4 regions of the Polaromonas sp. P2_G11 genome follow, and region 1 is predicted to be linked to each of the others. Evidence: predicted binding sites of a transcription regulator. Region 1 holds the regulator's gene; each other region holds the start of a gene.
What was found. Region 1 encodes sigma-54, which starts transcription at its own class of promoters, with help from an activator protein. Its sites were predicted from a motif close to TGGCANGNAANCTGCTTT; they were not measured.

Region 2: the regulator sigma-54 is predicted to act here: its motif matches at 3,432-3,449, upstream of AC1DWQ_RS09840 (formate/nitrite transporter family protein).
Region 3: the regulator sigma-54 is predicted to act here: its motif matches at 3,461-3,478, upstream of AC1DWQ_RS19540 (transglutaminase family protein).
Region 4: the regulator sigma-54 is predicted to act here: its motif matches at 5,290-5,307, upstream of AC1DWQ_RS14375 (ammonium transporter).

Annotation. Positions count from the first base shown of each region.
Region 1 is NZ_JBFUFE010000004.1:573,201-580,903, reverse strand. It holds gene AC1DWQ_RS16820 (HTH-type transcriptional regulator ArgP) at 1-300, shown strand, start outside; gene AC1DWQ_RS16815 (PsiF family protein) at 450-746, opposite strand; gene argS (arginine--tRNA ligase) at 882-2,567, shown strand; gene AC1DWQ_RS16805 (SPOR domain-containing protein) at 2,622-3,254, shown strand; gene AC1DWQ_RS16800 (thiol:disulfide interchange protein DsbA/DsbL) at 3,383-4,042, shown strand; gene lptA (lipopolysaccharide transport periplasmic protein LptA) at 4,202-4,828, shown strand; gene lptB (LPS export ABC transporter ATP-binding protein) at 4,843-5,634, shown strand; gene AC1DWQ_RS16785 (RNA polymerase factor sigma-54) at 5,779-7,314, shown strand; gene AC1DWQ_RS16780 (THUMP domain-containing class I SAM-dependent RNA methyltransferase) at 7,357-7,703, shown strand, end outside.
Region 2 is NZ_JBFUFE010000002.1:684,812-692,514, forward strand. It holds gene AC1DWQ_RS09825 (LysR family transcriptional regulator) at 1-441, shown strand, start outside; gene AC1DWQ_RS09830 (ketopantoate reductase family protein) at 573-1,475, shown strand; gene AC1DWQ_RS09835 (alkaline phosphatase D family protein) at 1,574-3,169, opposite strand; gene AC1DWQ_RS09840 (formate/nitrite transporter family protein) at 3,609-4,421, shown strand; gene AC1DWQ_RS09845 (bifunctional protein-serine/threonine kinase/phosphatase) at 4,493-6,238, shown strand; gene AC1DWQ_RS09850 (LysR substrate-binding domain-containing protein) at 6,259-7,155, opposite strand; gene AC1DWQ_RS09855 (Bug family tripartite tricarboxylate transporter substrate binding protein) at 7,263-7,703, shown strand, end outside.
Region 3 is NZ_JBFUFE010000005.1:445,999-453,701, forward strand. It holds gene AC1DWQ_RS19530 (circularly permuted type 2 ATP-grasp protein) at 1-695, opposite strand, end outside; gene AC1DWQ_RS19535 (DNA internalization-related competence protein ComEC/Rec2) at 786-3,344, opposite strand; gene AC1DWQ_RS19540 (transglutaminase family protein) at 3,607-7,209, shown strand; gene AC1DWQ_RS19545 (circularly permuted type 2 ATP-grasp protein) at 7,385-7,703, shown strand, end outside.
Region 4 is NZ_JBFUFE010000004.1:33,175-40,877, forward strand. It holds gene AC1DWQ_RS14350 (feruloyl-CoA synthase) at 1-533, opposite strand, end outside; gene AC1DWQ_RS14355 (crotonase/enoyl-CoA hydratase family protein) at 604-1,377, opposite strand; gene AC1DWQ_RS14360 (phosphate/phosphite/phosphonate ABC transporter substrate-binding protein) at 1,685-2,464, opposite strand; gene AC1DWQ_RS14365 (hypothetical protein) at 2,648-3,097, shown strand; gene AC1DWQ_RS14370 (hypothetical protein) at 3,258-3,719, opposite strand; gene AC1DWQ_RS14375 (ammonium transporter) at 3,759-5,219, opposite strand; gene AC1DWQ_RS14380 (sulfite exporter TauE/SafE family protein) at 5,734-6,492, shown strand; gene mrdA (penicillin-binding protein 2) at 6,661-7,703, opposite strand, start outside.

The DNA of each region.
Region 1 (7,703 bases):
GCGCTGCAGGATACTTTTCTTGAACAGCATTTCGGGCTGCGCGACGCGCTGTACCCGCGCCACTTTGTGCCGGCGGTGGATGCGTTCGAGCTTGCGCTGGAGCTTGGCATGGGCTGGGGCATGGTGCCCGACCTGTTGCTGGCCGCGCGCACCCGCAAGCCGCCGCTGCAGGAAGTGCTGCCGGGCAGCACGGTCGACGTGCGGCTGTACTGGCAGCACTGGGCACGTGAATCCGTTGCGGCGCAACGATTGACACAGGCGGTCAAGCAGGCGGCGCAAGGGGAGTTGCTACAGATGTGACGGTGTATTTGTAAGCAAAAAGTGCCGCCTGCGCTTTGCGGATGGGCGCAAGCAGCTATCAACTCAATAGCGCTCATCAAGAAATCGCTGACACAAAAAAAGCCCGCCATGACATCCATGGCGGGCTGGTTCGGCTGGATACGACTGGCTTACTTGCTCAGGCATTCTTTCATGAACGCTTTGCGTTCGTCGCCTTTTTTGCCCTTGGCGTCGACGTTGCAGGTTTTCATTTTGGTTTGCTGCGTTGGCGCTTCTTTCTTGGCACTGAGGCACTCTTTCATGAATGCCTTGCGTTCGTCGCCCTTCTTGCCTTCAGCGTCCTTGTTGCAGGTACCCATTTTGGTTTGCTGTGCGGTTTTGGCTGGAGCGTCCGCGGCGTGCGCCACCGGAGACAAGGCCATCGAGACGGCAAAAACGGCGGCGATCAGGGATAACAGCTTTTTCATGGTGGCTCCATTGGGTTGGGGAATCAGGTTTGAGTTCCGGCTGGAATTCCAACACATAACGCCGCGCCGGGCAAATTCGATGACCGGGTATCTGAGGGGTCCGAACGGCAGATGGCTTAACCGTAAAATCAGCCCATGCTCTCGATTAAAAAAGACCTGCTCGCGGCCCTGGCTGCGGGGCTGGAAGACCTTTCCCCCGGCGCAGGCGACAAAGCTGCCTTTGAATCCCCCAAGGTGGCGGCCCACGGCGACTTCGCCTGCACGGCCGCCATGCAGCTGGCCAAGCCGCTCAAGCTCAATCCACGCCAGCTGGCGGAAGACCTGCGTGCCATTTTGCTGAAGGCTCCGGCCTTCGAGCGCTGGGTGGACGCGATCGAGATCGCCGGGCCGGGCTTTATCAACATCCGCCTGAAGCCCGCCGCCAAGCAGGAGACCGTGCGCGAAGTGCTGGCCGCCGGCGCGCAGTTCGGCGTACAGCCCGCCGACCCGGCGCGCAAGATGATCGTGGAGTTCGTCTCGGCCAACCCGACCGGCCCTCTGCATGTGGGCCATGGGCGGCAGGCCGCGCTGGGCGATGCGATCTGCAACCTGTTCGCCACTCAGGGCGCGAAAGTCTGGCGCGAGTTCTATTACAACGACGCAGGCGTGCAGATCCAGACCCTGGCCACCAGCACGCAGGCGCGCGCCAAAGGCATCAAGCCCGGTGACGCCGGCTGGCCCGAGTCGGCCTACAACGGCGATTACATCGCCGACATCGCGGCCGACTTTCTGGCCAAAAAGACCGTCAAGTCGGACGACCGCGAATACACCGCCTCGGGCGATGTCGACGACATCGATTCGATCCGCCAGTTCGCCGTGGCCTACCTGCGCCACGAGCAGGACCTGGATCTCAAGGCTTTCTCGGTCAGGTTCGACAACTACTACCTTGAGTCCAGCCTGTACAGCTCGGGCCGTGTCGATAGCGCCGTGGCCAGACTGAAAGACGCCGGTAAGACCTACGAGCAGGACGGCGCGCTGTGGCTGAAGTCGACCGACTACGGCGACGACAAAGACCGCGTGATGAAAAAGAGCGACGGCAGCTACACCTACTTCGTCCCCGACGTGGCCTACCACCTGGCCAAGTGGGAGCGCGGCTTCGGCAAGGCCATCAACATCCAGGGCATGGACCACCACGGCACCATTGCCCGCGTGCGCGCCGGGCTGCAGGCCGCCGGCGAAGGCATTCCCCAGGGCTACCCCGATTACGTCCTGCACACCATGGTGCGCGTGGTGCGCAACGGCGAAGAGGTCAAGATTTCCAAGCGCGCCGGAAGCTACGTCACCCTGCGCGACCTGATCGAATGGACCAGCGCCGACGCCGTGCGCTTCTTTTTGCTCAGTCGCAAGCCGGACACGGAGTTCCTGTTCGATATTGACCTGGCGCTGGCACAGAGCAATGACAATCCGGTGTATTACGTGCAGATGGCGCACGCGCGCATCTGCTCCATCCTCACCATCTGGGCCGGCCAGGGCGGCGACGAAGCGAAGCTGAAATCCGTGGACCTGTCGGCACTCGACAGCCCGCAGGCCCAGGCACTCATGCTGCTGCTCGCCAAGTACCCTGACATGCTTGCCAATGCGGCCGCCGGCCTGGCACCGCACGATGTAGCTTTTTACCTGCGCGAGCTGGCGGCGAGCTATCACAGCTATTACGATGCCGAGCGCATCCTGGTAGACGACGAGGCCGTCAAGCAGGCACGCCTGGCGCTGGTCGCCGCGACTGCGCAGGTGTTGCACAATGGCCTCGCAGTGCTGGGCGTGAGCGCCCCGCGCAAGATGTAACCAGTAGCGAAAACCATGCGAATTTCAGGACAAGGCAATGAACGTGGGCAAGGTATGAATACACAACGAGGCGGAACCCTGCTGGGGTTGATCATTGGCGCGCTGATCGGCCTGGGCGCGGCGCTGGCGGTGGCGGTTTACATCACCAAGGTGCCGGTTCCTTTCATGAACAAGAGCCAGGCACGCAACCCCGACAGCGACGCTGTTGAAGCCAAGAAAAACAAGGACTGGAACCCGAACGCCCCGCTGGCCGGCAAGAACCAGCCCAAGCCGCCGCCTCCGGCAGCGGTTGAAGTGCCTGGTGTTCCGGTACCCGACCCCTCCGCCGGGCCCGCCCCCAGGGCCGCCGCTTCGGCGCCGACCAAGGTGGCCAAGCCGGCACCTGCCGATCCGCTGGGCGATCTGGCAAAGGCAAAGGTCGAAGGCCTGTCGTCCGGTCCGGGAGCGGATCCCTTCAGCTATTTCATTCAGGCCGGTGCCTTTCGCACGCCGGAAGATGCGGAACAGCAACGCGCCAAGCTGTTGCTGCTGGGCATGCAGGCCAAAGTGTCGGAACGCGAGCAGGCGGGCCGCACCGTGTACCGCGTGCGCCTTGGCCCTTTCGACAAGAAGGAAGATGCCGACAAGGCCAAGGAGCGCCTGGACAACAATTCCATTGAAACCGCGCTGGTCCGGGTCCAGCGCTGAAGCCCTCGTCCAACGATAGGCTGAACTTTTCACGAGGCTGGTGTACAAACCCCTATACCCCGCGCCACGAGGCATCCGCCAGAGGGGCGGTTTCCGGGCTATTTCCGTCATTCCAGGAGAAAAATCTGATGCAACGCCGTGAGTTTTCGTTTTCAGCCGCCTCGGCAGCAGCCGCCCTCGGCGGCGTCGCCGCCCTGCCCACCCTGGCGCAAGCCCAGGCCAAGGCCTTCAAGGACGGCGAGGATTACCTGACGCTGGACAAGCCGGCGCCGACCGAGACCGCCGCCGGCCGGGTCGAGGTGGTGGAATTCTTCTGGTACAACTGCCCCCATTGCAACGCCTTCGAGCCGCAATTCGAAGCCTGGATGAAGCAGATCCCCAAGGACGTGTCCGTGCGGCGTGTTCCAGTGTCCTTCCGCCCCGATTTCGAACCTCAGCAGCGCCTGTATTACGTGCTTGAGGCCATGGGCAAAATTGAGGAACTTCACAAGAAGGTGTTTGCTACGATCCACGTGGAAAAACAACCGCTCAACACGCCCGAACTGATAGCTGCATGGGCTGAAAAGCAGGGCCTCAACAAGGCCAAATTCGTTGAGTTCTACAACTCCTTTTCGGTCGCCTCCAAGGCGCGCAAGGCCACACAGCTGCAGGATAGCTACAAAGTGGCCGGCGTGCCGTCGCTGGGTATCGCGGGGCGTTATTACACCTCGTCGGACCAGACCCAAACCATGACCCGCGCGCTGCAGGTCACAGATCACCTGATCGCGCAATCCCGCAAGGCCAAATAAAGAAAGCGCCTGCGGCCGTGCGCCGCGCCAAACACTGGCTCACAAAACCCGCCCGATTTCCGGCGGGTTTTTTTATGCCCCTAATATTCCCCGTGCAAGCCATTCCCGGAGCTGGCATGGCTACAATGGCCCAACACCAAGCAGCAAGATTCGTGCCTTATGAAACACCCCATTTTTTCGTTCATCCTGCCGGTCATCCTGGTGCTGGGGGTGGCTTTCCCGGCCAGCGCCGAAAAAGCCGACCGGGACAAGCCCATGAATGCGGAGGCAGATGCCCTGCGTTATGACGACCTGAAGCAAACCAGTGTTTTTACCGGCAATGTGGTGATCACCAAGGGCACGACCATCGTGCGCGGCGAGCGCGTTGACGTCATGCAGGATCCCGAAGGCTACCAGCAGGCGGTGTCCATCGCGGCGCCCGGCAAGCTGGCGTTTTACCGGAAAAAGCGTGACGGCGTAGACGAATACATCGAAGGCGAAGGCGAACGCATTGAATATGACAGCCGTGCAGACCTGGTGAAGTTCATCAAGCGGGCGGTGGTGCGCCGCTACAACGGCGCCACCCTGGTGGACGAAACCACCGGCAGCCTGATTGTTTACGACAACAACACCGACGTCTTCACCGTGGATGGGGGCGCGCAAAATCGTACGGCCAGCAACCCCACAGGACGGGTTCGCGCCATGCTGTCACCCCGCGCGACAGCCTCGGCCCCCGTCGCGGCGCCGCCCGCAGGCCCAGCCCCGGTTCTGCGCCCCAGCACGACGCTGGGCAATGAAAAGAACTAGAAAGACCTGCACAGATGGATGTGGTGACTGACACTTCAGCGGCCCCGGCCGCTCCTGCCCTGACCCCCAGCCGCCTTGTTGCGCAAGGTCTGCAAAAATCGTACGGCAGCCGCAAGGTGGTGCAGGACGTTTCGCTGTCCGTGCAAAAAGGCGAAGTCGTGGGCCTGCTGGGCCCCAACGGCGCGGGCAAAACGACCTCGTTCTACATGATCGTGGGCCTGGTGCGCGCCGATGCAGGCGAAATTTCCATCGACGGCGAGTCGGTCGAGCACATGCCGATTCACCTGCGTGCCCGCCTGGGCCTGAGCTACCTGCCGCAGGAAGCGTCGATTTTCCGCAAGCTCACGGTCGAAGAAAACGTGCGTGCCGTGCTGGAGCTGCAGCTCGACAAAACCGGAAAGCCGCTGGGGCGCGCAGACATCGAGTCGCGGCTCGACGCGCTGCTGCAGGATTTGCGGGTAGATCATTTGCGCAACTCACCGGCACCGGCGCTCTCGGGCGGCGAGCGCCGCCGGGTCGAAATCGCGCGGGCGCTGGCAACCCAGCCGCGCTTCATCCTGCTGGATGAGCCCTTTGCCGGTATCGACCCCATTGCCGTGATCGAAATCCAGCGCATCATCGGTTTCCTCAAATCGCGCGGCATCGGCGTGCTGATCACCGACCACAACGTGCGTGAAACACTGGGCATTTGCGACCACGCCTACATCATCAGCGACGGCCATGTGCTGGCGCAAGGCACACCGTCCGAGATCGTGAACAACGCCGATGTACGAAGAGTCTATCTCGGCGAACACTTCAAGATGTGAAGATGGTTCCCCCCTGTTGTCGCTCACTTCGTGTAGCTCCCTCTCCCCCTCTGGGGACGGCGCCTGCGGCCTGGCGAAGCCAGTTCCGCGGCCCCTGCTGGCCGAAGACATGTCGTTTTATCTTTCCGCACATTTGAAAATCCAGTGAAACAAGGCCTGTCACTCCGCGTCTCGCAGCATCTTGCGCTGACGCCCCAGCTGCAGCAGTCGATCCGGCTGTTGCAGCTGTCGACGCTTGAGTTGAGCCAGGAGGTCGAGCAGATGCTCGACGAAAACCCGTTTCTGGAAGTGTCGGAAGAGACGGCGGTGCGCGAAGAGTTTGGGCTGGAGCACATCAACACGCCGGTAAGCCAGGACAGCCGCGAGTTTGAATCTGCTACGGATTCGATAGCTGGCGGCGCAGACGAGACTGGCGCTACAGCCCCGAATGACGCAGAAGTCAGTGCGGAGCCCAAGCTCGAGGAAAGCTGGGAAGGCGATGGCACGGTAGAAACCACGCCCGACGACAGCGAGTGGGGAAGCGACGCACCGGCGCGCAAGAACAACAATGAAGAGAGCGAAGCCGAGGCCTCCGACCTCACGGGCAGCCATGAGTCGCTGCAGGACCACCTGCACCGGCAATCGCTGAGCTTGCGCCTGTCGGAGGAAGATCGCGCCGCGCTGCACTTCCTCATTGAATCGCTCAACGACGACGGCTACCTTGAAGACAGCCTGGCGTCGCTCGCGGCCGGTCTTGCAAGAGATGACATGGCGCAGGCGGAAGAGCTGGAGCAGCGTTTTGCGATGGCGCTCAAGCTGCTGCACCACATGGAGCCTGCCGGTGTCGGTGCGCGCAACCTGGCGGAATGCCTGAGCCTGCAACTGCTGGACTGCAAGGACTGCGAAGAAACCCGCGCAGCCATTGCCATGTGCAAGCAACCCATGGAGCTGCTGGCCAAGCGCGATGTCAAGCGCCTGTCGCACCTGTGTGGGTTCACCGAAGCCGCCATCAAGGGCGCCATCACGGTGATTGGCCGGCTCGACCCCAAGCCCGGGCGCCGCTTTGTGAACGTGGAGCGCAACCTGATCGTGCCCGACGTCATCGTCATCAAATCGGGCCGGGGCTTCAAGGTTTCGCTCAATGGCGACGTCATGCCGCGCCTTCGCGTGCACGACATTTATGCCAATGCCCTCAAGCAGCACAAAGGCCAGGGCGGCCAGGCGCTGCAGCAGCGCCTGCAGGAGGCCCGCTGGTTCATCAAGAACATCCAGCAGCGCTTTGACACCATCCTGCGCGTAAGCAGCGCGATTGTGGAACGGCAGAAAAACTTCTTCACGCACGGCGAACTCGCCATGCGGCCGCTGGTGCTGCGCGAAATCGCCGATGAACTGGGCCTGCATGAGTCCACCATCTCCCGCGTGACCACGGCCAAGTACATGGGCACCCCTTTCGGTACTTTCGAGCTCAAGTATTTCTTCGGTTCCGCACTCGGCACCGAAACCGGCGGCAATGCTTCCAGCACAGCGGTGCGCGCGCTCATCAAACAATTTGTCTCGTCAGAAAGCCTCAAGAAGCCGCTCAGCGACAACCAGATTTCCGAAATGCTCAAGGAGCAGGGCATTGAATGCGCCCGCCGCACCGTGGCCAAGTACCGCGAGGCGCTCCGCATCGCGCCCGCCAACCTGCGCAAATCACTCTAGCCGCCCAATCAGGCCGCGCTGCCCCGCCCCTCAAAGTCAGTCATGAATCAACTCCAACTCTTTTTACCGTGCGCCGCAGGCGTCGAAACCCTGCTGGCCACCGAGGTCAAGCGTGTCACCGGGATCGACGGCAAAGCCTGGCGCGCCGGCGTGCAGCTGCAGGCTTCGTGGCGCGACGCGTTGCAGCTCAACCTGCACAGCCGGCTGGCGCAGCGCGTGCTGATCGAGCTGCAGCACAACCAGTACCGCAGCGAACAAGACCTCTACAACGCAGCTGCCAACGTGGCCTGGGAAATCTGGTTCACGCCCAAGCAGACCTTCAAGGTCGAGATCACGGCCCAGCACAGCCCGCTGCAAAGCCTGAACTTCGCGGCGCTGAAGATCAAGGA
Region 2 (7,703 bases), on a different contig from region 1:
GTCGCCGTGGCATCGCCCGCCTATATGGCAGGCCAGCAGGCCCCGGCCGACCCCGCGGGCCTGGCCGGGCTCAAAGGCATCGCCCTGCGTTCCAGCGGAACGGGCCGGGTTCGCCAGTGGGTCATGCGCAATGCGGCCGGCGCGGAAGTTCCGGCAGGTTTCATGGATTCGGTGGTGGTGAACGACCCGACGGCCATGCGCGCGGCAGCGTTGCTGGGCCTGGGCGTGACGCTCGTGGCTTTGCCCGATGTACTGCCTTTGCTGGAGCGCGGTGAACTCGTCAGGGTGCTGCCGCAGTGGTATGTCGATGCCGGCGTGATCTCGATTTACTACGCCACGCGCAGCCAGATGCCTGTCAAGACGCGGGTGTTCATCGATTTTGTGGTCGAGGCCTTCGAGCGCGACCAACTGGCCCGGCGCTTTACCGGCGGCCCGGGCTAAGAGGCCCGGTCGCCGGCAAGGGCGGCCCGGGCTAAGAGGCCCGGTCGCCGGCAAGGGCGGCAGACTTCGCCCACAATTCCTTTTTACGTTTCCCCTTCCGTTTCCGTATCTCATTGAAGGCAAAGACACCCATGACCCAATCCCTCAAAGCCGCCGTGATGGGCGCAGGCGCCGTTGGTTGTTATTACGGCGGCATGCTGGCCCGTGCGGGGCTTGACGTGGTGCTGATCGCCCGGCCCCGGCATGCTGACGCCATTCAGAGTGACGGCCTGCACATGGAAACCCGCACTTTCGACGAACACGTGCGCCTGGCCGCCAGCAGCGAACCCACCGCCGTGCAGGGCGCCGGCCTGGTGCTGTTCTGCGTGAAGTCCACCGACACCGAAGCGGCCGGTGCATTGATCCGGCCGCACCTGGCGCCAGATGCGCTGGTGCTCTGCCTGCAAAACGGCGTCGACAACGCCGACCGCCTGCGCACTGTGCTGCCGCAGCATGCAGTGGCTGCCGCCGTGGTGTACGTCGCTACCGAAATGGCCGGCCCCGGCCACGTCAGGCACCACGGCCGCGGCGAGCTGGTGATTGAGCCGGCCAGCCGGAGCGAGGCCGTGGCCCAGGCCTTCATCGCAGCCGGTGTGCCGGTTGAAATCTCCAGCAATGTGCGCGGCGCGTTGTGGGCCAAACTCATCCTCAACTGCGCTTACAACGCCGTCTCGGCCATCGCGCAGCTGCCGTACGGCAAAACCGTGCAGGGCGAGGGCGTGAAAGACGTCATGCGCGACGTGGTGGCCGAATGCCTGGCCGTGGCAGAGGCCGAAGGCGTGCAGGTGCAGGGCGACATGCACCTGGCCGTGGACAAGCTGGCCGGCAGCATGCCCAACCAGTTGTCATCCACCGCACAAGACCTGGCGCGCGGCAAACCCACCGAGATCGACTACCTCAACGGGCTGGTCGTCAGGCGCGGTGAAGCGCTGGGTGTGGCCACGCCGGCGAACCGGGTGTTGTGGGCGCTGGTGAAGTTAATGGAAGGCAAGTGACGCATTCAGTTGCTGCCGGCCAGTGCACCAGAGCACTGCCGACGCAGCGAAGCTGACTGCGCTACCGCGGCTTTGACGCGGCCTCGTGTTTCAGCCGGTCAGGCGCGTTGCGGCGCCAGTGTCTTGGTGTAAAGCGACGCGCCGGCCAGGTCTTTCAAGGTGACTGTCATGGCCCTGGTTTTCGCGTCGATGTCGACCTGGCCAAAGAACTGCATGCCGTTGGTGGGTGGCGCGTTCACTTCGGTGGGGGCTTTCTGGTACATCACCTGCATGCCGAAGGTGGCGTCGGTTTTGTTGGGCCCAAATCCACCGGCGTTGAGCGGACCCGACACAAACTCCCAGAATGGCGAAAAATCATTGAACCTGGCCTTGGCCGGGTCGAAATAATGCGCGGCGGTGTAGTGAACATCGGCCGTCAGCCACACCACATTCTTGATGCCGGCACGCTTGATCTCGCGCAGCAGGCGCGCAATTTCGATTTCGCGACCCAGGGGGACGCCATCGTCACCGTTGGCGATGGCTTCCCAGCGGCTGCGGCCGTCGCTGTCTTTGCCATCGTCCACATGCAGGCTGATGGGCATGTCGGCGGCGATCACTTTCCAGACCGATTTTGAGCGCTTCAGGCCGTCCAGCAGCCAGGCAACTTGAGGGCGGCCCATAAAGGCGCTTTCTTCGGTTTCGCTGGTTTGCAGGTTATGGCTGTTGGGACCGCGATAGCTGCGCATGTCGACCACAAACATGTCCAGCAGGGGGCCTTGGGGCAAATGGCGGTACACACGCTCACTCTCCACGTCGGCGGTACGGCGTATGGGCGCAAATTCATGAAAGGCCCGGGTGGCGCGCGCCACCAGCAAGGGCACATTCTTTTCGGTGTAACGCTTGTCGGCACCGAAGTCTTTGGAGTCAGACCAGTTATTGGCCACCTCGTGGTCATCCCATTGCCAGATTTGCGGCACTTCAGCTGCCATGCGGCGCACATTGGTGTCCATCAGGTTGTAGCGATAGCGGCCGCGGTACTCGTTGAGTGTTTCCGCGACCTTGCTGACCTCTTCGGTGACCACGTTGTTCCAGAGGGAACCATCAGCAAGCTTGACCTGCGCCGTGATGGGACCATCGGCGTAAATCGTGTCGCCACAATGCAGGAAGAAGTCAGGGTTGACCTTTCGCATCTGCTCGTAGATTTTCATGCCGCCCCATGCCTCGTTGATGCCCCAGCCTTGCCCGGCCGTATCGCCACTCCATGTGAAGCGCACGTCGCGTACAGCCTTGGCCCCTGCGCCGGCAGGCAGACGCAGGTGGCCGGCCACGGCTTCAGACAGCACACGTTCGTTATGCAGGTCTTGCAGCACCACCCGGTAGAAAATTTCCTGGCCCGCCGGCAGGCCCGTCAGGTCCACGCGCCCGGTGAAGTCGGTGTCGTCCATCAGGTAAGGGCCCCGCACGCGCGTGGCATTGGTAAAACTGGCGGTCGTTGCCCACTCGAGCCAAAGGCGTGAAGGCCGGTCGCTGCGGGTCCATATCACCGCGCCGTCCGCTTTTGGGTCGCCACTTTGAACCCCGTGGGCCATTTGGGGCCGCATGGCTTCGCGCGTGATGAGGGCAGGGGCTGACTGCGCCTTGGCGAGGCGGGGAAGCACCATGGCCGAGCCTCCCAACACGGCAGCAGTCGAATTAACAAATTGTCGGCGATCCATGGGTTTCTCCAGAAAAAGTAGTGGCGTTGGAGCGCCTATTCTTTTGGCAGGACATGTCAGCTTCATGAATCATCTGCCCGTCGAAAAGCTGTAGTGCTGCCGGGTGCGCATCGTCCAAGCCAGCGCCTGGGTGGCCAGACGATGTAACGGTTGGCACCAAAATATTTGTCAATGGCGTTGAAATGCACAAATTTGGGGCGACGCAATCGCCTCCGCAGTGCCTCCGGGGGCCAGCAAGGCCGGATCCGCGGTGTTTTGCTAGCGGCACGGTATGTGCTTGCATCCCTGAGGTCAGGCTGACGAAGGCCTGCGCAGGGTAAAGCGAGCTTCGCGGTGCCCAATCGATCTGAATGGATAACGGCGTCCACTTCGGTCTTCAATCTTTTTGAAGATCTCGAAGTGGATTTTTTTTTGGCAAAACAGGATTTAGAGGGATCGTATGGCTTATTTAGTGCCTTCGGAATTTGTGACCAAGATGGTGGATGCGGGTGAATCCAAAATCTTCATGTCTACCCGCGACACCGTGATCCGGGCCTATATGGCCGGCGCCATCCTGGCGCTGGCGGCCTGGTTCGCCGTCACCATCAACGTGCAAACCGGCCAGCCGCTGCTGGGCGCCGTGCTGTTTCCGGTCGGTTTTGTCATGCTCTACCTGTTCGGCTTCGACTTGCTCACCGGCGTGTTCGTGCTGTGCCCGCTGGCGCTGATCGACAAACGCCCGGGCGTCACGGTCAAGGGCGTTCTGCGCAATTGGGGCCTGGTGTTCACCGGCAACTTCCTGGGTGCCTTCACGGTGGCCGTGATGATGGCAATCTACGTCACCAACGGCTTTTCGACCGAGCCCAACGCCGTGGGCAAGGCCATCGGCGTTGTGGGCGAGAACCGCACGCTGGGCTACCAGAAGTACGGCGCCAACGGCATGCTCACATTGTTCGTGCGCGGCATGCTGTGCAACTGGATGGTGTCGGCCGGCGTGGTGGGGGCGATGATCTCCACCCAGGTGAGCGGCAAGGTGATCGCGATGTGGATGCCCATCATGCTGTTCTTCTACATGGTGTTCGAGCATTCCATCGTGAACATGTTCCTGTTCCCGTCCGGCCTGCTGCTGGGCGCGCATTTCACCATCATGGACTACCTGATCTGGAACGAAATTCCGACGGTGCTGGGCAACCTGGTGGGCGGCCTGGCCTTCACCGGCTTGACGCTGTATGCCACGCACATTAAAACCGGACCGTCACGTTCCTTTAAATAACCTGCTTTCAAAACAAAAGCTCCCGCGCATGCAAGATACAAAGATGCGCGGGGGCTTTGCCGGTACCCCACATGTCCAGTGAACTGAAGATATCGGCAGGTCAGTATTCGGACAAGGGCCGCAAGGAAACCAACCAGGATTTCCACGGCATCTATGTACCCAAAGAGCCGCAACTGAGCGCCAAGGGCATTGCCATTGCATTGGCCGACGGCATCAGCAGCAGTGCCGTCAGCGACGTGGCCAGCCAGTACGCCGTCACCGGTTTCCTTGAGGACTATTACTGCACCTCGGAAGCCTGGTCGGTCAAGACATCGGCCGAGCGGATCCTGAGCGCCACCAACTCCTGGCTGCATGCGCAGACACAGAAAAGCCAGTACCGCTACGACAAGGACAAAGGCTATGTGTGCACCCTGAGTGCCATGGTCATCAAGTCGACCACTGCGCATATTTTTCATGTCGGTGATTCACGCATTTACCGCCTGCGCGGCAAGGCGCTGGAACAACTGACCAACGACCACCGTGTGTGGATTTCCCAGGGCCAAAGCTATCTGGGCCGCGCGCTGGGCTTCAAGCCGCAGCTTGAGATCGACTACCAGACCCAGCAGGTGGAGCAGGGCGACATCTTTCTTCTGGCCACCGACGGCGTGTATGAACACGTCAGCGAATACGACATGGCCGGCCTCATCCACATCTGTGCCGACGAGCCTGGCGGGCTGGATATGGCAGCCAAGTCCATCGTCGAAAAAGCCCTGGAGCGAGGCAGTGGCGACAACCTCACGGCACAAATTGTCCGCGTCGATGAGCTGCCCAACGGGCAGGCCGGCGAGCTGCTCCAGCAGCTGTCAGGCCTACCGCTTCCGCCCATCCTGGAGGCCAGGACGCAGTTTGACGGCTACACCATCGTCCGCGAAGTGCACGGCAGCAGCCGCAGCCACATCTACCTGGCCACCGACAACGACACGGGCGCGCTCGTCATCCTTAAAACACCGTCGATAGATCTGGGCGGTGACCCGGCCTACCTTGAAAGGTTTTTGACGGAGGAGTGGATCGCCAGGCGCATCAACAGCGCGCATGTGTTGAAGCCTTATGTGCCGACCCGAAAGCGTCATTACGTGTACGTGGCCACCGAATACATCGACGGGCAAACACTGAGTCAGTGGATGATCGACAACCCCCGGCCCGGCCTGGAAGCCGTGCGCGGGCTGGTGGAGCAAATCGCCAAAGGCCTGCGCGCGTTTCACCGGCTGGAGATGCTGCACCAGGACCTGCGACCCGAGAACGTCATGATCGACAAGACCGGCACGGCCAAAATCATTGACTTTGGCTCAACCCGCGTAGCCAGCCTCATGGAAGCAGATGCGCCCGGCGGGCACAACGACATTCTGGGCACGGCCCAGTATTCGGCGCCGGAGTATTTTGTGGGCGAGGGCGGCACCACGCGTTCAGACCTTTTCTCGCTCGGCGTCATCACCTACCAGATGCTGACAGGCAAGCTGCCCTACGGCGCCGAAGTGGCCAAGTGCCGGACCCGGGCCGCACAAAGCAAGCTGCGCTATGACTCCGTTCTGTACGAAGACCGTGACATACCCGCATGGATAGACGGCGTGCTGCGCAAGGCCGTTCACCCCGATCCCGCCAAGCGCTATGGTGAGCTGTCGGAGTTCTTGTACGACCTGCGTCACCCCAACCAGTCATTCCTGGACAAGACCCGTCCGGCCTTGCTTGAGCGCAACCCGGTGGCGTTTTGGCGGGGTGTTTCGCTGGTTCTGGCTGTGGTCGTTGTGGTGCTGGTGGCGCTCAAGTCTGCCGGCGGATAGGCCTGCAACTTGCCCTTGTCTCAGACCTGCCCAGCTGTCGCTTCCGCCAGCAGCCAGGTGCGAAATACCTTGAGGGCTTCAAGCCCGGCCGACTCTTCTGGATATACCAGGTAGTAGCCGCGCGTAGACACCCATTGTTTCTTCGAAAGCTGGCGCAAGCGGCCGGTGGCGACCGCATCCTTGGCCATGAAATCAGGCAGCAGCACTGCGCCCAGGCCCACCACCGCGGCATTCAGGGCCATCGACATCAACTCATAGCGTGGCCCCTCTTGCCCGGTGCCGATTTCCATGCCTGCGTAGTCGAACCACTTTTGCCAGGCGTCCAATACCGTTGTGTGGTGTACCAGGGCGGATAAAGGCGTTCGGGACGTCAGCGACTTTCCGTTTTTGGCTATCCATGCCGGTGCGGCATACGGAGCCATGGCCAGGGGCAAAACAAAGTCGTTGTGCAGGCCCGGCCGTTTCCCGTCGCCAAATTCGAGCGAGGCATCTACCGGCATGCTCTTGAAATCAACCGAGCCCACGCGGGTGGCGAAGTTAAGAGTGATTTCGCTGTACGCGCGGGTGAAGTCCGGCAGGCGCGGAATCAGCCAGTAGCTGCCCAGCGATGCGCCGACCGACAGCGTCAGCGAACCCCCGCGCCCTTTGAGTGCCATCACATTGGCCGTGGCGCGCTCAAGGCGCTGGAGAATGGCGCTGACTTCTTCCAGGTAATAGCGGCCGGCCTCCGTCAGGACCACCGCATCCCGGCGCCGCACAAACAGCTTGAGGTCAAGGCGGCTTTCAAGCGCCATGATCTGACGGCTGACTGCACCTTGTGTCAGGTGAAGCTCTTGCGCAGCTGCGGTAAAAGACCGCAGCCGCGCGCTGGCTTCAAGGCACAGCAGGGACATCGTGGAAGGCGCGCGTAGCATCATGGTGCATGAGAAAAAGACATGGAAGACGGACAAATTGTCGTTTGTAGCCAAAGATTTGTCCAAGCATCATTCAGTTTTCTCATTGATCAACCCTAAAGGTGGCCTTCATGACTGAATTTCAAGCAAGCCGGCGAGCGCTTCTCAAGCTGGGTGCCGCGGCGATGGCAGCGTCGCCCCTGCTGGCGCGCGCCGCCTGGCCCGACCGGCCCATCCGGTTGATCGTGCCGTCTTCTGCCGGTGGCTCGCCGGACAACATTTGCCGCATCCTTACCGGCGAGTTGATGAAGACGCTGGGGCAGCCTTTTGTGATTGACAACAAGCCCGGCGCAAGCGGCAACATCGGCATGCAGGAGATCGTGCGGGCCGCACCGGACGGCTACACCCTGGGCTACGGCAACGTGGTCACGCTGGCGATCAACAAAGCCCTTTTCTCCAAACTCCCGTACGACCCCGACAAGCAACTGGTACCCGTGGCGTTGATCGGCTATGTGCAAAACGCGCTTGTCGTGCGCAACGACCTTGGCGTGAATAACGTGGCCGATTTGATT
Region 3 (7,703 bases), on a different contig from region 1:
ATGCCGGGCGTCAGCACAACCACCGTGGGCTCGGCCGTGGCCGGCGGCGCCATGCCGCGCAGGGTTTCAAGCAACAGATCGGGGTAATGGGCAACGGGTGCAACGCGGTTTTCGCTGAAGAGTTCAGGAAACAGCCGCATCATCATCTTGCGGTCTTCCAGCATGTAGCTCACGCCGCTGGGCACGCGCAGGTTGTCTTCGAGCACGTAGTATTCGCCGTTGCCCTGCGCGTCGGGTGCACGGACGATGTCGATGCCGCTGATGTGCGAATAGATATTGCCAGGCACATCAACGCCCATCATCTCGGGTCGGAACTGCGCATTCTGGAAGATCTGCTCGGACGGCACCACGCCGGCCTTGATGATTTCCTGGCCGTGGTACACGTCGTGGATGAAGCGGTTGAGCGCGGTGACGCGCTGTACCAGGCCTTTTTCCATGCTGGCCCATTCGTGGGCGGGAATGATGCGGGGAATCAGGTCAAAGGGAATCAGGCGTTCGGTGCCGGCGCCGTCTTCGTCCTTGGCACCATAAACCGCAAAAGTGATGCCGACCCGGCGGAAAATCATTTCAGCTTCGGCTCGGCGGGCCTGCATCACGTCGGCAGGCTGCCGGGCCAGCCACCGCTGGTAACCCTGGTAATGCTCACGGACGCTGGACTCCGTGGCGTTCATTTCGTCAAACATCGGTCGGCTCATTGGCTTGATCTCCAGCAAGTTATGCGCATGGCAATTGTTTTAACGTAGCTTAGCAAGTTATGCGCCAAGGCGGTGCGTCCACCCGAATTTTTAACGCCCGGGCTCATGATGCCAGTAGCGTTTGCCCTGCTCCCGCTGGCACAAAATCTCGCCGGGGCGAAGGCTTTGCCAGGTAGCAGCCCCGCACTGCGGCGACTTCACCAGGCGTACGCCGCGCTCCTCATAACGCGCCACCACGGACTCCACCGGGTGGCCAAAACGGTTTCGGTAACCCGACTGCACCACCGCCCACTGCGGCCTGACGGCATCAAGAAACACCGCGCTGGACGATGTTTTGCTGCCATGGTGCGGTACCAGCAGAAAGTCGGCCTGGAGGCTGGCCGGAACGCTGGTCGCCAGCCGGAGTTCCTGCGGCGATTCGATGTCGCCGACCAGCAGGGCTGCGCGGCTGCCGCCAGGGGCGCTGCTGGATATGCGCAACACGCAGCTCATGGCGTTTGACTTGCTGGCAGCGTCGTAGTCGGCGGCCACGGGGTGCAGCACCTCAAATGCCACACCGTCCCATTCCCAGCGCTGGCCGGCCACGCAGCGGCTGGCTTTGCGCAGCGTTTGCAGCGGATGCGCGTCTTCAATCGAACTCACCAGGCTGGCTTCAGGCTGCATGGCCAGGACGGCCTGGGCCCCGCCGATGTGGTCGATATCGCGGTGGCTGATCATGAGCATGTCCAGCCGTTCGCCCAGCGCGCGCAGCAGCGGCACCAGCACCCGGTGCCCGGCATCGCTTTCGCGCGAAAAGCGCGGGCCGGCGTCATACAGCAGCGTGTGGCTTGCCGTGCGCACCAGCACGGAATTGCCCTGCCCGATGTCCGCGGCCAGTAGCTCGAACTGCCCCTGCGCCACGCGGGCCGGTTGCCACAACAGCACCGGCAGCAACAGGGGAAGGCCCAGCGCTCGAAAATGAAACGGCAGACGTGTAGCCAGCAGGCCGCCGCCCGCCACGCCGGCGACAGCACACCACAGCGGCGCCGCCGCCACGCTGACCGAGGCCAGCGGCCAGCTCGCCAGCCATTGCAAAAATATCGCCAGCCCGCCGACCGACCATGCCGCCAGCGACCACACCGGCGCCCACGCCACACCCAGCAAAGCCAGCGGCGTGATGAGCAGCGTCACCACCGGAATGGCCACGGCATTGGCCAGCAGGCCGACCAGCGAGACCTGGTTGAACAGCAGCAGCGACAGGGGCGTGAGCGCCAGCGTGACGACCCATTGCTCCCGCATGGCGCGGACAACGCCGTCCAGCCACCTGGGTCGGCGTTGCCACCAGTGCCCGTTTTCAGGCAGGTTTTTTGAGTCGAATTGGGCTGCAGCCCTTTCCCCATGAGCGCGAGCAGCTCCTGAATCTGTAGCAAACAAGACGCCCACCGCAACAAAAGACAACCAGAACCCCGCCTGCATCAACGCCCATGGGTCCAGCGCCACCACCACGGCCATGGCCAGCAACCAGGTCTGTAGCCAGGGCCACTGCCTGCCGCCTTGCCGAAGCAGGATTACCGTGGCCAGCATCCAGATGGTTCGCTGCGCGGGCACGCCCCAGCCGGAAAACAGCGCATACAGGGTGGCCAGCAGCAAGCCGCCCAAGGCACCCGCAGCGGCCGCCGGCAATGCGAGACACAGCCGCGGCGTGAAACGCGCTGATCGCCGCCACAGCGCGCCGATCAGCAGTGAGGCAGCCCAGGCAAACATCGTTATATGAAGGCCTGAAATACTCATCAAGTGAGCTACGCCCGTGGCACGAAACACATCCCAGTCGGCGCGTTCGATGGCGGCCTGGTCGCCGACCACCAGCGCGGCAATGACACCGGCCAGTTGCCGGTTTTCGATGCGCTGAAAGATCGCTTCACGCACGACTTGCCGGGCCTGCTCTATGGGGTGTTGCCAGCTGCTGGAAAGTTTCGCCGGCGGTGTGTCGCGCGGGCCGGCACGTACATAGCCGGTGGCCTGGATGCCCTGCTCCCACAGCCAGAGTTCGTAGTCAAAACCAAAAGGATTGCTGTTGCCGTGCGGCGCCTTGAGCCGCACCGTCATCTGCCAGCGTTCGCCGGCGCGCAGGACTTGCGGCTGACGCTGCAGGGCCAGCGCTATCTCGAATGGGTCGGCGTCTTGGGCCGGCACGGCGGGCTCGCGCCCGGCAAAGCCCGAATACCAGCCCAGCATGACGTGCGGCGGCAAGGTGACTTTGCCACCATTGAGGCGGGCAGATTCCACGGCCAGGCGAAAGCGCACGCCGTCTTCTCCGGGTTGCGGCATCGCCAGCACCTGACCCGTGACCTCGATATCGCGGCCCTCCAGCGCCGGATCGAGCGCCGCAGTCAGGAAAACGCCGGCACGCCAGCCCGTGAGGCCCACACCGAGCAAGGCAGCGAGGGCAAAGGCCGAAACCACCCTGCCCCACGAAGGAAGGCGCAGCCTGCCAAAGCGCAGGTACAGGCCAGCCAGGGTGCAGGCCAGCAGTGCCATGGCGGCATATACCGGTTGCGGCCACAAGGCGGACTGCTGCAACTGCAAGGCAACACCCGCAATAAAACCGGCAAACACCGGCCCCGGGCTTGCCGCATACAGCCGTGCTCCGGCCGATACAGGTCGATTCAAACCCCGCCTCCCCTTTGAACTGTTTTTATGCACTGACCGCTTTGAGCTTAACGGGAAAGCGCGGCAGGTAAACAACAAACAGCGCCAAACAGCCGGTTCACACTCAAGAGACCACGTGGCGCAGCTCTTGCTTTCAGAAATGCCACCAAATCCGGGTAAGCTGTTTACACGGTGTTCCTGAGACCGCAAGATGTGGCGGTCTGTTGAACGTATTTTCCTGAGGGCGTGATTGCACGCCCGGTCCTTTAAAAGCGAGGTTGCCTTGTCCATCCACGTCGCCCTGAGCCACATCACGCATTACAAATACGACCGCCTGGTCAAACTCGGCCCCCAGGTCGTCCGCCTGCGGCCTGCGCCGCACAGCCGCACACAGGTACTGTCGTATTCCCTCAGGGTTGAGCCCGCCGGCCACTTCATCAACTGGCAGCAGGACCCGTTTGCCAATTACCAGGCCCGGCTGGTGTTTCCCGAGCCGACGCGCGAGTTCAAGGTCACGGTGGACCTGGTGGTGGAAATGGCGGTGTTCAACCCGTTTGACTTCTTCCTGGAACCCGCTGCCGAGGAATTCCCGTTTACCTACAACGCGCTGCAGGCCCGCGAACTGGCGCCCTACCTGGCCACCCAGCCGGCCACACCGCTGCTCAAGCGCTACCTCGAAAAAATCGACCGCACGCCCAAACGCACCATAGACTTCCTGGTGGGCCTGAACCAGGGCCTGCAGTCGGACATCAAATACTCCATCCGCATGGAGCCCGGCGTGCAGACGCCTGAAGAAACCCTGCGCCTGGCCTGCGGCTCCTGCCGCGACACCGGCTGGCTGCTGGTGCAGCTGCTGCGGCACATGGGCCTGGCCGCGCGCTTTGTCTCGGGCTATTTGATCCAGCTGAAAGCTGACGTCAAATCCATCGACGGCCCCAGCGGTGCGGAAGCTGATTTCACCGACCTGCACGCCTGGTGCGAGGTGTTTTTGCCCGGTGCCGGCTGGGTCGGCCTGGACCCGACCTCGGGACTGATGGCCGGCGAAGGCCACATTCCGCTGGCGTGCACGCCCGAGCCGTCGAGCGCAGCGCCGGTCGAAGGCGGCGTCGACAAATCCGAAGTCGAGTTCGAGCACCACATGGCGGTGCAGCGCATTTACGAGTCACCACGCGTGACCAAGCCCTACACCGAGGAGCAATGGCAAGCGGTGCTGGCGCTCGGCGAAAAGGTCGATCAAGACCTGGCGGCCGGCGACGTGCGCCTGACCATGGGCGGCGAGCCGACCTTTGTGGCCACCACCGACCGCGACGCGGCCGAATGGAACATCGACGCGCTGGGCCCGACCAAGCGCGGCTACGCGACCGAGCTCGTGCAGAAATTGCGCGCCGAATATGGCGAAGGCGGTTTCCTGCATTTCGGCCAGGGCAAGTGGTACCCCGGCGAGCAACTGCCGCGCTGGGCGCTGAGCATCTTCTGGCGCAAGGACGGCCAGCCGATCTGGCAAAACCCGGACCTGTTTGCCGACGAACGCCAGCCCTGCAACTACACCAGCGCCGACGCGCAGCGTTTTGTGCAGACACTGGCGGGCAAGCTGGGCCTGGCCACCACCTACATCACGCCAGGCTATGAAGATACCTGGTACTACCTCTGGCGCGAACGCCGGCTGCCGGTCAACGTCGACCCGTTTGATTCGAAGCTGGACGACGCCATGGAACGCGAACGCCTGCGCCGCGTCTTCATGCAGGGCCTGGATTCGGTGGTGGGCTATGTGCTGCCGCTGCAAACCAAGGAGCAACTCAAGCAACGAAACGCAGGCGCCTCGCCCGCGCTGAGTGGGCCCAAATGGACCACCGGTCCCTGGTTCTTCCGCGAAGAACGCATGTACCTGATGCCGGGCGACTCGCCCATGGGCTATCGCCTGCCGCTGGATTCGGTGCCCTGGGTGTCCAAGACCGACTACCCTTACATGATCGAGTCCGATCCGTTTGCCCCACGACAGGACCTGCCGGCGGCTTCCGCACTGGCGGCGCGCTACAACGGCAGCTTCAGCGCAGCCCGCGGCGCCACACCGGCGGCCGCATCCGCGGGCGGCAGCGCCAGTTCGCTCGCGCAGTACATGGCGCGCTATATGACGGGCAACACCGCGCTGTCGCAAGCCAGCCGCATTCTGCAGTTCCGTCCGCTGGGAAACAACGGAACGAACGGTACGGACGGGTTGAATGGCAAGCCGGCCGCTGAGGCAACAACGCCTGCCGACGATCGCGCGCCCAAGCCCTTTGAATCGGCCGCCTGGCTCACGCGCACCGCGCTCTGCGTGGAAGTACGAGACCCATCCCGCGCCAATGGCCCGAAAGACAAACCGAAGGCCGACCCGGACAGCAAGGCCAACAAATCCGGCCGCGGCGAAGTGGGTGCGATCTACGTCTTCATGCCGCCCATGGAAAGGCTCGAAGACTACCTCGACCTGTTGGCCGCGGTGGAAGCAACGTCGCAATCGCTGGGCGTGAGCATCGTGCTCGAAGGCTACCCGCCACCGCGCGACCCGCGCCTGAAGATGCTGCAGGTCACGCCTGACCCGGGCGTCATTGAAGTCAACATCCACCCGGCCTACAACTGGGGCGAGCTGGTGGAACACACCGAGTTCCTCTACAAGATTGCGCATGAAACGCGCCTGTCGGCCGAGAAATTCATGACCGACGGCCGCCACACCGGCACCGGCGGCGGCAACCACTTTGTGCTGGGTGGCGCCACGCCGGCCGACAGCCCCTTCCTGCGCAAGCCCGAGGTGCTGGGCAGCCTGATCGCCTACTGGCACAACCACCCGTCGCTGAGCTATCTGTTCTCGGGCATGTTCATCGGCCCGACCAGCCAGGCGCCGCGTGTGGACGAGGCCCGCAACGACCAGCTGTACGAACTGGAAATCGCCCTGCGCGAGATCGAGAACAACCGCAAAAAATACGGTGCCGACATGCCGCCCTGGCTGGTTGACCGCACACTGCGCAACATCCTGGTCGACGTCACCGGCAACACGCACCGTAGCGAGTTCTGCATCGACAAGATGTATTCGCCCGACTCCGCCACCGGGCGCCTGGGCCTGCTGGAGCTGCGCGCGTTTGAAATGCCGCCGCATGCGCGCATGAGCATTGCCCAGCAATTGCTGCTGCGCGCGCTGGTATCGCGCTTCTGGAACAAGCCCTACCACGGCCGTGTCACGCGCTGGGGCACCGAACTGCACGACCGCTTCCTGCTGCCGGGCTTTATCCGCATGGATTTTGAAGACGTGCTAACCGAGTTGCGCGAAGCCGGCTACGGCTTCGACATGGCCTGGTTCGAACCTCACTTCGAGTTCCGCTTCCCGTTGATCGGACAGGTCAAGGCCAACAGCATTGAGCTGACGCTGCGCAGCGCGCTGGAGCCCTGGCATGTGATGGGCGAGGAAGGCTCGGCCGGTGGCACGGTGCGTTACGTGGATTCATCGCTCGAGCGCGTCGAAGTGCATGTGACGGGCCTGAACGACAACCGCTATGTCGTCACCGTCAACGGCCGTGCATTGCCGCTGCAAAGCACCGGCCGCGTCGGCGAATATGTGGCCGGTGTGCGCTACAAGGCCTGGAACCCGCCATCGGCCCTGCACCCGTCGATCGGCGTGCATGCACCGCTCACGTTTGACATCGTCGACACCTGGATGGAACGCTCGCTGGGCGGCTGCCAGTACCATGTGGCGCACCCGGGCGGGCGCAGCTACGACACGCTGCCGGTCAATTCGTACGAGGCTGAAAGCCGCCGCCTCACACGCTTTTTCCGCATGGGCCATACACCCGGCAAGATGCGCGTCGCGCCGGCGCAGCCGAGCCGGGAGTTCCCGTTCACGCTCGATTTGCGTTGAATCCGTGCTGGCGACAGCCGCCCGGGAGCTTGAGGGCCCTCGGGCGAAGCGCCTCCCCGGCTGTCTTATGGCTGCAACATTTGCATGCGCAAGCGGCATAAATAGCCATTTTGGCCGCGCATTGAACCCGCCTTGAGCCTTGCAGGGGATGGGCCACAGGCATACTTGCACCCACGTGGAAAATAACACCCAGTCACTTTTTGCCGCCCAGTCGCTTGAATCCCCCTGCGCACTGGCTGCCGCGCTGGCGCCTCATGCGGCGGCGGGGCATTTCGATGAGTTGCGGGGCCGTGTGTCCGAAGGCCCCGCGCCCGCTGAAGCGGCCGCGCCGGCACAGCCCGCGCTGCGGGCCGCGGGCAGCCCCCCTGAAACAGCCCCGGCCCGGCCCGAAGCCCCGGCGGCCGGGACGGACGACACCCTGTCGCCCGACTGGACACGCTTTTTCAACTTCCTCGGCAGCGACGGCTTTTACGACCTGAACCACCGCACCGCCA
Region 4 (7,703 bases), 540 kb from region 1:
ACCACCTCGACGTCGTTGCCAATGGCTGCGCTGATGGCCCTGGCGTAGCGGGCGCCGTCGGCGGCAAACACCAGACCCGGCGTCACGGTCTTGAGCACGTGGCGCAGCTTGTCGTAGTCCTGGCTGACCAGACTGTAGGGCGGAGACGTCGGTACAAAGGGCACGCCGGCCAGCATGCAACCCAGCGCCAGCAACGCATGCTCCAGGTCGTTTTCCGACAGGATGACCACCGGGCGTTCGGCGCTCAGGCCCCGGTCGACCAGCCCCTGTGCGATGTTGCGGGCCGAGACCCAAGCTTCGGCATAAGTGATGTGCCGCCAGTCGCCGGTCTTGCCATCAGCCAGCTTTTCGCGCCGCGCCATGAAGCTGCGGCCCGGGACCGTCTGCGCCCAATGCTGCAGGCGGTCAGTGATACGGGTCGGGAAGGCTTGCAGGGCCTGGTCTGCGCGCAGATAGCGCACACCGGGTACGCCGTCGCGCAAAACCACACGGGTCACGCCAAAGGCCATGGGACGAAATTTCGGGGCACTCATGGTTGTCTCTTCTGTCTCTTGTCTTCTGTCTTTTTTCTGGATGTCTCTCTTGCCTGCCCGCCCGGCCTGGTCAGCCCTTCTGGACCTTGCGGGCCTTGCCGTCCAGGAAATCTTTCACGCGGCTCTTGGCTTCGGGCGCGCTTTGCGCCACTGCGGCCATCAGGGCCTCGGTGAAGAACCCCTGGTCTGCCGGTTGCTCGGCAATGCGCGGCAACGCATGCATGAGGGCGTAGTTGGTCAGCGGCGCGTTTTCTGCCACGCGAGTGGCCAGTTCAAGGGCTTTGGCGAAAGCCTGGCCCTCGGGCACCAGGTATTGCGCAATGCCTATGCGCTCACCGTCCACCGCGTTGTAGACACGGCCGGTCAGCATCATGTCGGTCATCCGCGCGGCGCCGATCAGCCGCGGGATGCGCACCGCACCGCCACCACCGACAAAGATGCCGCGCGAGCCTTCGGGCAGCGCGTAGAAAGCGCTTTCGTCGGCAACCCGGATATGGCAGGCACTTGCCAGCTCCAGGCCACCACCGACCACGGCACCGTGCAGGGCCGCGATCACGGGCACCGGGCCGTACTGCACCCGCTCCAGCGCTGCGTGCCACATGCGCGAATGGTGCAGGCCCTGGCTGGCATCACGCTCCTTGAGTTCGCTCAGGTCAAGCCCCGCACAGAAGTGGTCACCCTCGCCGCAAAGCACGGCGGCTTTTGTTTCGGAAGGAAGGCTTTCGAACAGGTTCCGCAGTGCCAGGATCAGGGCGTCACCCAGGGCGTTGCGTTTGGCAGGGCGCGCCAGGCGGACCACGGCGACATTGCCGTGCATTTCGAGATGAAGGTATTTTGGGGTCATGTGAAGTGTGTTTCCGGAAGCCAATTATGGTTATGAATAATAACTATTACAACGTGATTAAGCCTTTTTTTTCTAGTGAAAACCCTAGGGCGTACCAAGGCATGTTTGCGCGGCGGACCAGCCGGCCCGCAAGGCAATCCGCAGGAGGAAACCCTGGATGAAGGATGACTCCCCCCGCAGGGGATGGAGGAAATTGGGTCGCCCGGCAGACGGCGATTCGGCACACTGGGTGTGCCGCTGACGCTAGCGGTCAGTCAGTTTCGCCGTGGCCCGGCCTGGCGCCGGCAACAGCCGGCGAAGGCCTGGCTCAAATATTGAGCCACTTCAGCAGCTCGCGCATGCGCGCTTCCGACGTGGTGTCGAACTGCTCGATGCCGATGCGCTTGAGCACGTCCTTGCCGGCATCGCTGGCGGGCAGCGCCAGCAATTCCTCCTGGATCGCCTTGAGCTGTTCGGGCTTGACGCGTTTATGGGCCACCAGCGGAAAGTAGGGCTGCGCCACGCTCTTGTGCAGGATGCGGCCGCCGTCTTTTTCCCATTTTTTGCCGATGCCCGAGTAGGAAGCGACACCGCCCACATCGGCAAACTTGTTGTCCAGGTAGAACCCGACGGCAGCTTGTTCGCGCACGAACTGCACGTTTTCCTTGTCGACCAGGATGCCTTTGTCCCTGAGCTCTGCGGCACAGAAGCGGGACATATAGGCAATCTGCTCGGGCAAGGCAATCCGCTTGCCCTTGACGTCGTCGATGGTCTTGAGGGCCGAACCCTTGGGCGCAATGATGAAGCACTGCCCGTCGGGCTTGGTGCTGGCGATATAGCTGTAGCCGTAGTCGCGCATGCCGCGCGCCGGGTAGTCGCTCGGGCGTGCCATCACCAGGTCGAAGCGGCCGGTCTGCATGCCTTCTTCCAGCTGCTTGAATTCGCGCGCAAACACCACGCTGACCTTGGCCTTCATGGCTTTGCCGATCACCTCGGCCAGCCCCTGGTATTTGGCAATCACCTGGGCGTGGTCGAGGCCACCCGAAGTGCCTTCGCTGATGCCCAGTATCAGTTGCTGGGCCTGCGCCTGGGCATTGGCAGTGCCCATACAAAACTGGCTGAACCCCAACACCAGGGTCCCTAACATCCATCTCCTCAGCATAAGCCTCTCCTTATATAAAGCTCACGCATGCTACTGCGTGTGTCCGGCGCTGGCTAGCGCAATTTACCCCTGTCAACTTTTTCCACCACCCTCATGACATGGTGGGCGCCCGCTTGCATTTGCACCCCGATGACACAATCGGAAGATGCCGCAGACCACCGCCGCCCGACCGAAATCATGAAGAGTCTGCCCACCTTCCTGATCGCCATGCTGCTGACTGCCCTGTCTGCCTGTAGCCCGGCGCCGCGCGCCAGCCAGGACCCGCTGTCGATTGCCCGCGCCCCGGTGGCCACGGCCATCAACGACTACCAGCGCTGTGCCCAGAGCGCCTTGCAGTCGCTGAAAGACAACCCGGAGCAGTCCGTGTTTGTGCTCGCCGATGCCGCACTGGCGGCCTGCGATGCCGGCCTGGATCAGGTGCGGCGCAGCATCCTGGCGGACAACGCAGGCCACCCTTATGTGGCCGCGTTTGCTGAAGATGCCAGCGCCAACATCCGCATTCGCACCCGCAACATGCTGGCGCACAGCCTGAACCGCGTTCGGGAAGCCGCAGCGCCGCATGCCGCGCCGGCAAAGTAATTAAGCGGGAAAACCCCCGCAGCGTTCAGCGCAAGCTCTTCACGAAGCGCGGCGCGTTCGGGGCAATAACACCGCAGAACCGGCTTTGCCGGGCTGCAGGTGTTGCCACCCTGAGGGGGGTTCCGGCTACACGCAGTGAGCCGAGACAGGGGGCTACAAGTTATCGCAGGCCCTTCACATAGCGCGGCGCGTTCGGGTCGCGCTGGCGGCGCTCTCGCGGCGACTCGCCCTCGCCGAAAATGGCACCGAATGTCGACTCGATAAAACCTGATTCAGGATAGACCTCTTCCTCGGTATCGATAGACCGGGCGCTCTGGCGGTCGGGCACAGGCGCCGGGGCAAGCACCGGCTGGCTGCGCTCCTTCACCACCTCGGACACCAACTGCACCAGCGGCACGCGTGCCTTGGGCTCGGGGGTGGCCATGATTTCTTCAAGCCGGTCGGCCCACACCGCCAGGTCCACGTGGCCATCCTCGGCGGCTTTTTCCCGCGCAAAACGCGCTATTTCGGCGGCGTATTCCTGGTTACCGGCCATCCACTCGGTGTCGGTCACGCGGCCGGTTTTGCGGCGCAACAGCACATGCAGGTGGGCCGCAACGGCAATTTTTTCACTGGAGGGCATGGTGCGCAATCCTTGAAAGTGGAGTCCGTTGTTTGTCAGTTACGTGCCCAACCGCTCGGCGTGCTGGGTGATGTCCAGGCCGTCGCTCTCGGCGGCTTCGCTGACGCGCAGGCTGACGATCAGCGAGGTGACCCACAAGGCCAGCGCCGTCATGAACAGGCTGTAGAGCATGACGGCGCCTGCGCCGATCGCCTGGGTCATCAGACTGCCCTCGACACCGGAGATGGCCTTGCTGGCAAAAATGCCGGTCAGCAGCGAACCCACAATGCCGCCCACGCCGTGCACGCCGAACACGTCCAGTGAATCGTCGGCGTTGAGCAGGCGCTTGAGGCCCGTAGCGCCCCAGTAGCAGGCCACGCCGGCCACCAGGCCAAACACCAGGGCCGCGCGCGGCGAGACAAAGCCCGCCGCCGGCGTGATGGCGACCAGCCCGGCGACCAGGCCCGAGCACAGTCCCAGCAGGGAAGGACGCCCGCGAACAATCCATTCGGCCGCCATCCACGAGAGAGCGCCCGCGGCCGCCGCGATGTGCGTGACGGCCATCGCCAGGCCGGCCCGGCCGTCGGAGGCCACGGCGGAGCCGGCGTTAAAGCCAAACCAGCCGACCCACAGCATGCCGGCACCGGCCATGGTCAGGCCCAGGTTGAAAGGCGTAAACGGTTCACGGCCGTAGCCGTGGCGTGGCCCGAGCGCGTAGGCACAGACCAGCCCGGCAATGCCGGCATTGATGTGCACGACCGAGCCGCCGGCAAAGTCCAGCGCGCCCATGCGCGCCAGCCAGCCATTGGGCTCCCAGACCCAGTGGGCAATGGGTGCGTAAACGACGACGGTCCACAGCGACATGAACACCAGCATCGCGGAAAACCGCATGCGTTCCACAAACGATCCGACCACCAGCGCGGCCGTGATGATGGCGAAGGTCAGCTGGAACATGGCGTAGACCGACTCGGGAATGTTGGGCGCGATATGGCTCACGGCCACCTTCTGCGCATCCTTCACGTAGTCCAGCCCGGTGAACCAGAGCCGCTCGGGACCACCCAGATAGTGCCCAAGCGCACCTTTGCCGGGCGTGAAGGCGATGGAGTACCCCACCGCAAACCAGAGCAGGCTGACAACGGCACAGATAGCGACGACGCAGGCCATGACATTGAGCACGCTTTTCCTGCGCACCATGCCGCCGTAGAAAAGGGCGATGCCGGGCAGGGTCATGAGCAATACCAGTGCGGTGGAGGTCATCATCCATGCGGTGTCGGCACCATTGAGGGTCTCCACACCGACCAGTCCTGGCTGCGTCAGCGGTGCCGGGGCAGCCGCAGGAGGCACAGGAAGGGGCGCTGAGGCGGCAGCCACCGGGGCGACAGGAGGCGCAGGAACCGTGGCCGGTGCGGGGGACGGTGCGACTTCCGGAGCACTGGCAGTGGCTGCTGGCGGCGCCACTGCCGGGGGAGCCGTGGTCTGTGCCAGGGCTTGCTGGCATGCCAGGCCCAAGCATAAAGACATACTCAAGGCCAGAAATCTGTTCATATGCATACGGTGCCCGCCTGTTCAATCAACCAACAATTGGTAACAACAGGCATAAGTCGTGCCAATACCGCAGTAGCTCGTGTGATGGGACTGCGACGGAAAATATGTACTGCAAAAGTGCGCAAACGATTGGCGTGGTGCCCCAAAAACATCCACAGAACCAGCGGCCGCCCAAAGCCCGGGGCCGGGAAACCCCCAATGCACTGGGACAGTGCGCCCGCTATATTGGATGACTTGCTGACGAGCCTTGCTGCTCGCAACGCGAGGAGCCGAGGAGACACGAGAGAGTCATTAAGAAGTACACAAGCAAAGCGGCATTCCACAAGAGATGCAGATTTGCAAAAAGCGCTGGCAACCCCAGCGCTTTTTTTATGCCTCCGCCGTGATGGGTAAAACCCTCAAAAACCTTTGCAACCATTGACTGTCTTGCGCCAACAGCTATCTATTTGATAGCAATGAGTCTGTTCAATGCGATGGGACAATCCGGGCCATGGAATTATTCATCGTCTCGTTGGCCTCCCTGCTCGCCGGTTTTGTGGACTCTATCGTCGGGGGCGGCGGGCTGATCCTGGTGCCGGCCCTTTTTGCGGTTTTCCCCACCACGCATCCTGCCACCCTGTTTGGGGTGAACAAGGGGGCCTCGGTCTGGGGCACCGCGGTTGCCACGGCCCAATATGCCCGCCGCGTGGAGCTTCGCTGGACGGCACTGCTGCCGGCGGCCACCGCCGGGTTTACCGGCTCGCTGGCGGGCGCCTGGCTGGTTACCGTCATCTCGCCGGGATTTTTGCGCAAGGCCCTGCCCTTTGTGCTGCTGGCGGTACTGCTTTACACCCTGGCCAGGAAGGAGCTGGGCCGCCACCACACGCCCCGCTTTACCGGCCGTGCCGAGACCGCGGCGGCCTGCTGCATCGGGCTGGTTTTGGGGTTTTACGACGGCTTCTTCGGCCCGGGCACCGGCAGCTTTTTTGTATTTTTATTTGTGCGCTGGCTGGGTTATGACTTTTTGAACGCGTCGGCTTCGGCCAAGCTGCTCAACACCGCCACCAACCTGGCGGCGCTGGCGCTCTTTGCCTATAAAGGCCATGTCTGGTGGCATTTCGCCCTCACGATGGCCGTGGCCAACGTAGCAGGCAGCCTGCTGGGCACCCGCCTGGCCTTGAAACATGGGGCTGGTTTTGTGCGCGGGGTGTTTATCGCCGTGGTCAGCGCGCTGATCCTGAAAACCGCTTTTGACGCATTTGCGCGCTGACGGCGTGCTGCCAGTTTGCTATTGATTTAGTAGCTTCTTGCGCACGTCCTGTATGGGTTTTCGGCGGATTTTGCTTGAAATCCGGCCATCACTGTTTAATGACCAAATTGGCGTCCAGCCCAATAAAGGCATGCGCAAGCAGCTCTCAAATCGATAGCGACGGCCGGCTCAATCGGGGTTGATGCCCGCCGCCGCCATGGGCGGCGGCAGCTTGCTGAGCGCCTCCGCAATCGCCGCCGTCCTGGCCTTGGCGGCAGCGGCAGCCGCGGCGTTCGTGGGGCCGGGGGAAGCGCCTGCTGCGCCGGCCGACAGCTGGCCGGCCACGTCGGCGGCCTGACGCGGCTTGCCGATGGGCGCTGCCGCCAGCCCCTTCTGCACCGCCACCATGTCTTCCTCGCTCGGGTATTGGCCCAGCAGCACATAGTCAAAAACACGCCGTGCAATCGGCGCCGCCACCCCGGCGCCCCAGCCGGCGTTTTCCACGATCACCGCCAGCGCGATCCTGGGGTCTTCGGCCGGCGCAAACGCCATGTAAACAGCGTGGTCACGCTGGTACTCTTCCATCTTGCTGCTGTTGTACTTGTCTTTCTGGCCGATGGTGACCGCCTGCGCCGTGCCGGTTTTGCCGCCGCTCAGGTAACCCGCGCCGGCAAACACGCGGGCCGAGGTGCCTTCCTGGGTAACGCCGACCAGGGCCTTGCGCACGATCGCGATGTTTTCAGCCTTGTAGCCCAGGTTTTCCGGCGCATCGGCCGGTAGCGGGTGCATCACGCGCGTCACCGGGTCCTGCGTGCCGATCACCAGCCGCGGCCTGTGCTTGACACCGTTGTTGGCCAGCACGGCCGTGGCCTGCGCCAGCTGCAGCATGGTGAAAGTGTTGTAGCCCTGCCCGATACCCAGCGAAATGGTTTCACCCGGGTACCACTTCTGGTGCTCCGGCCTTTTATAGGCCTTGCGTTTCCAGTCCTGGCTGGGCAGCACGCCCGTGACTTCACCGCTGATATCGATGCCGGTGATTTGCCCAAAGCCCAGCGGCTGCATGAAGTCGTGCATGGCGTCCACGCCGAGTTCGTTGGCCAGTGAATAAAAGTACACGTTGCTGGACTTCACGATGGCGCGGTACATGTCCACAGCCCCGAGTGCGATGTCGCCGTGGCTGCGGAAGACGTGGCCGCCGAAACTCCAGGAGGCGTTGTCGTTGACGATGAAAC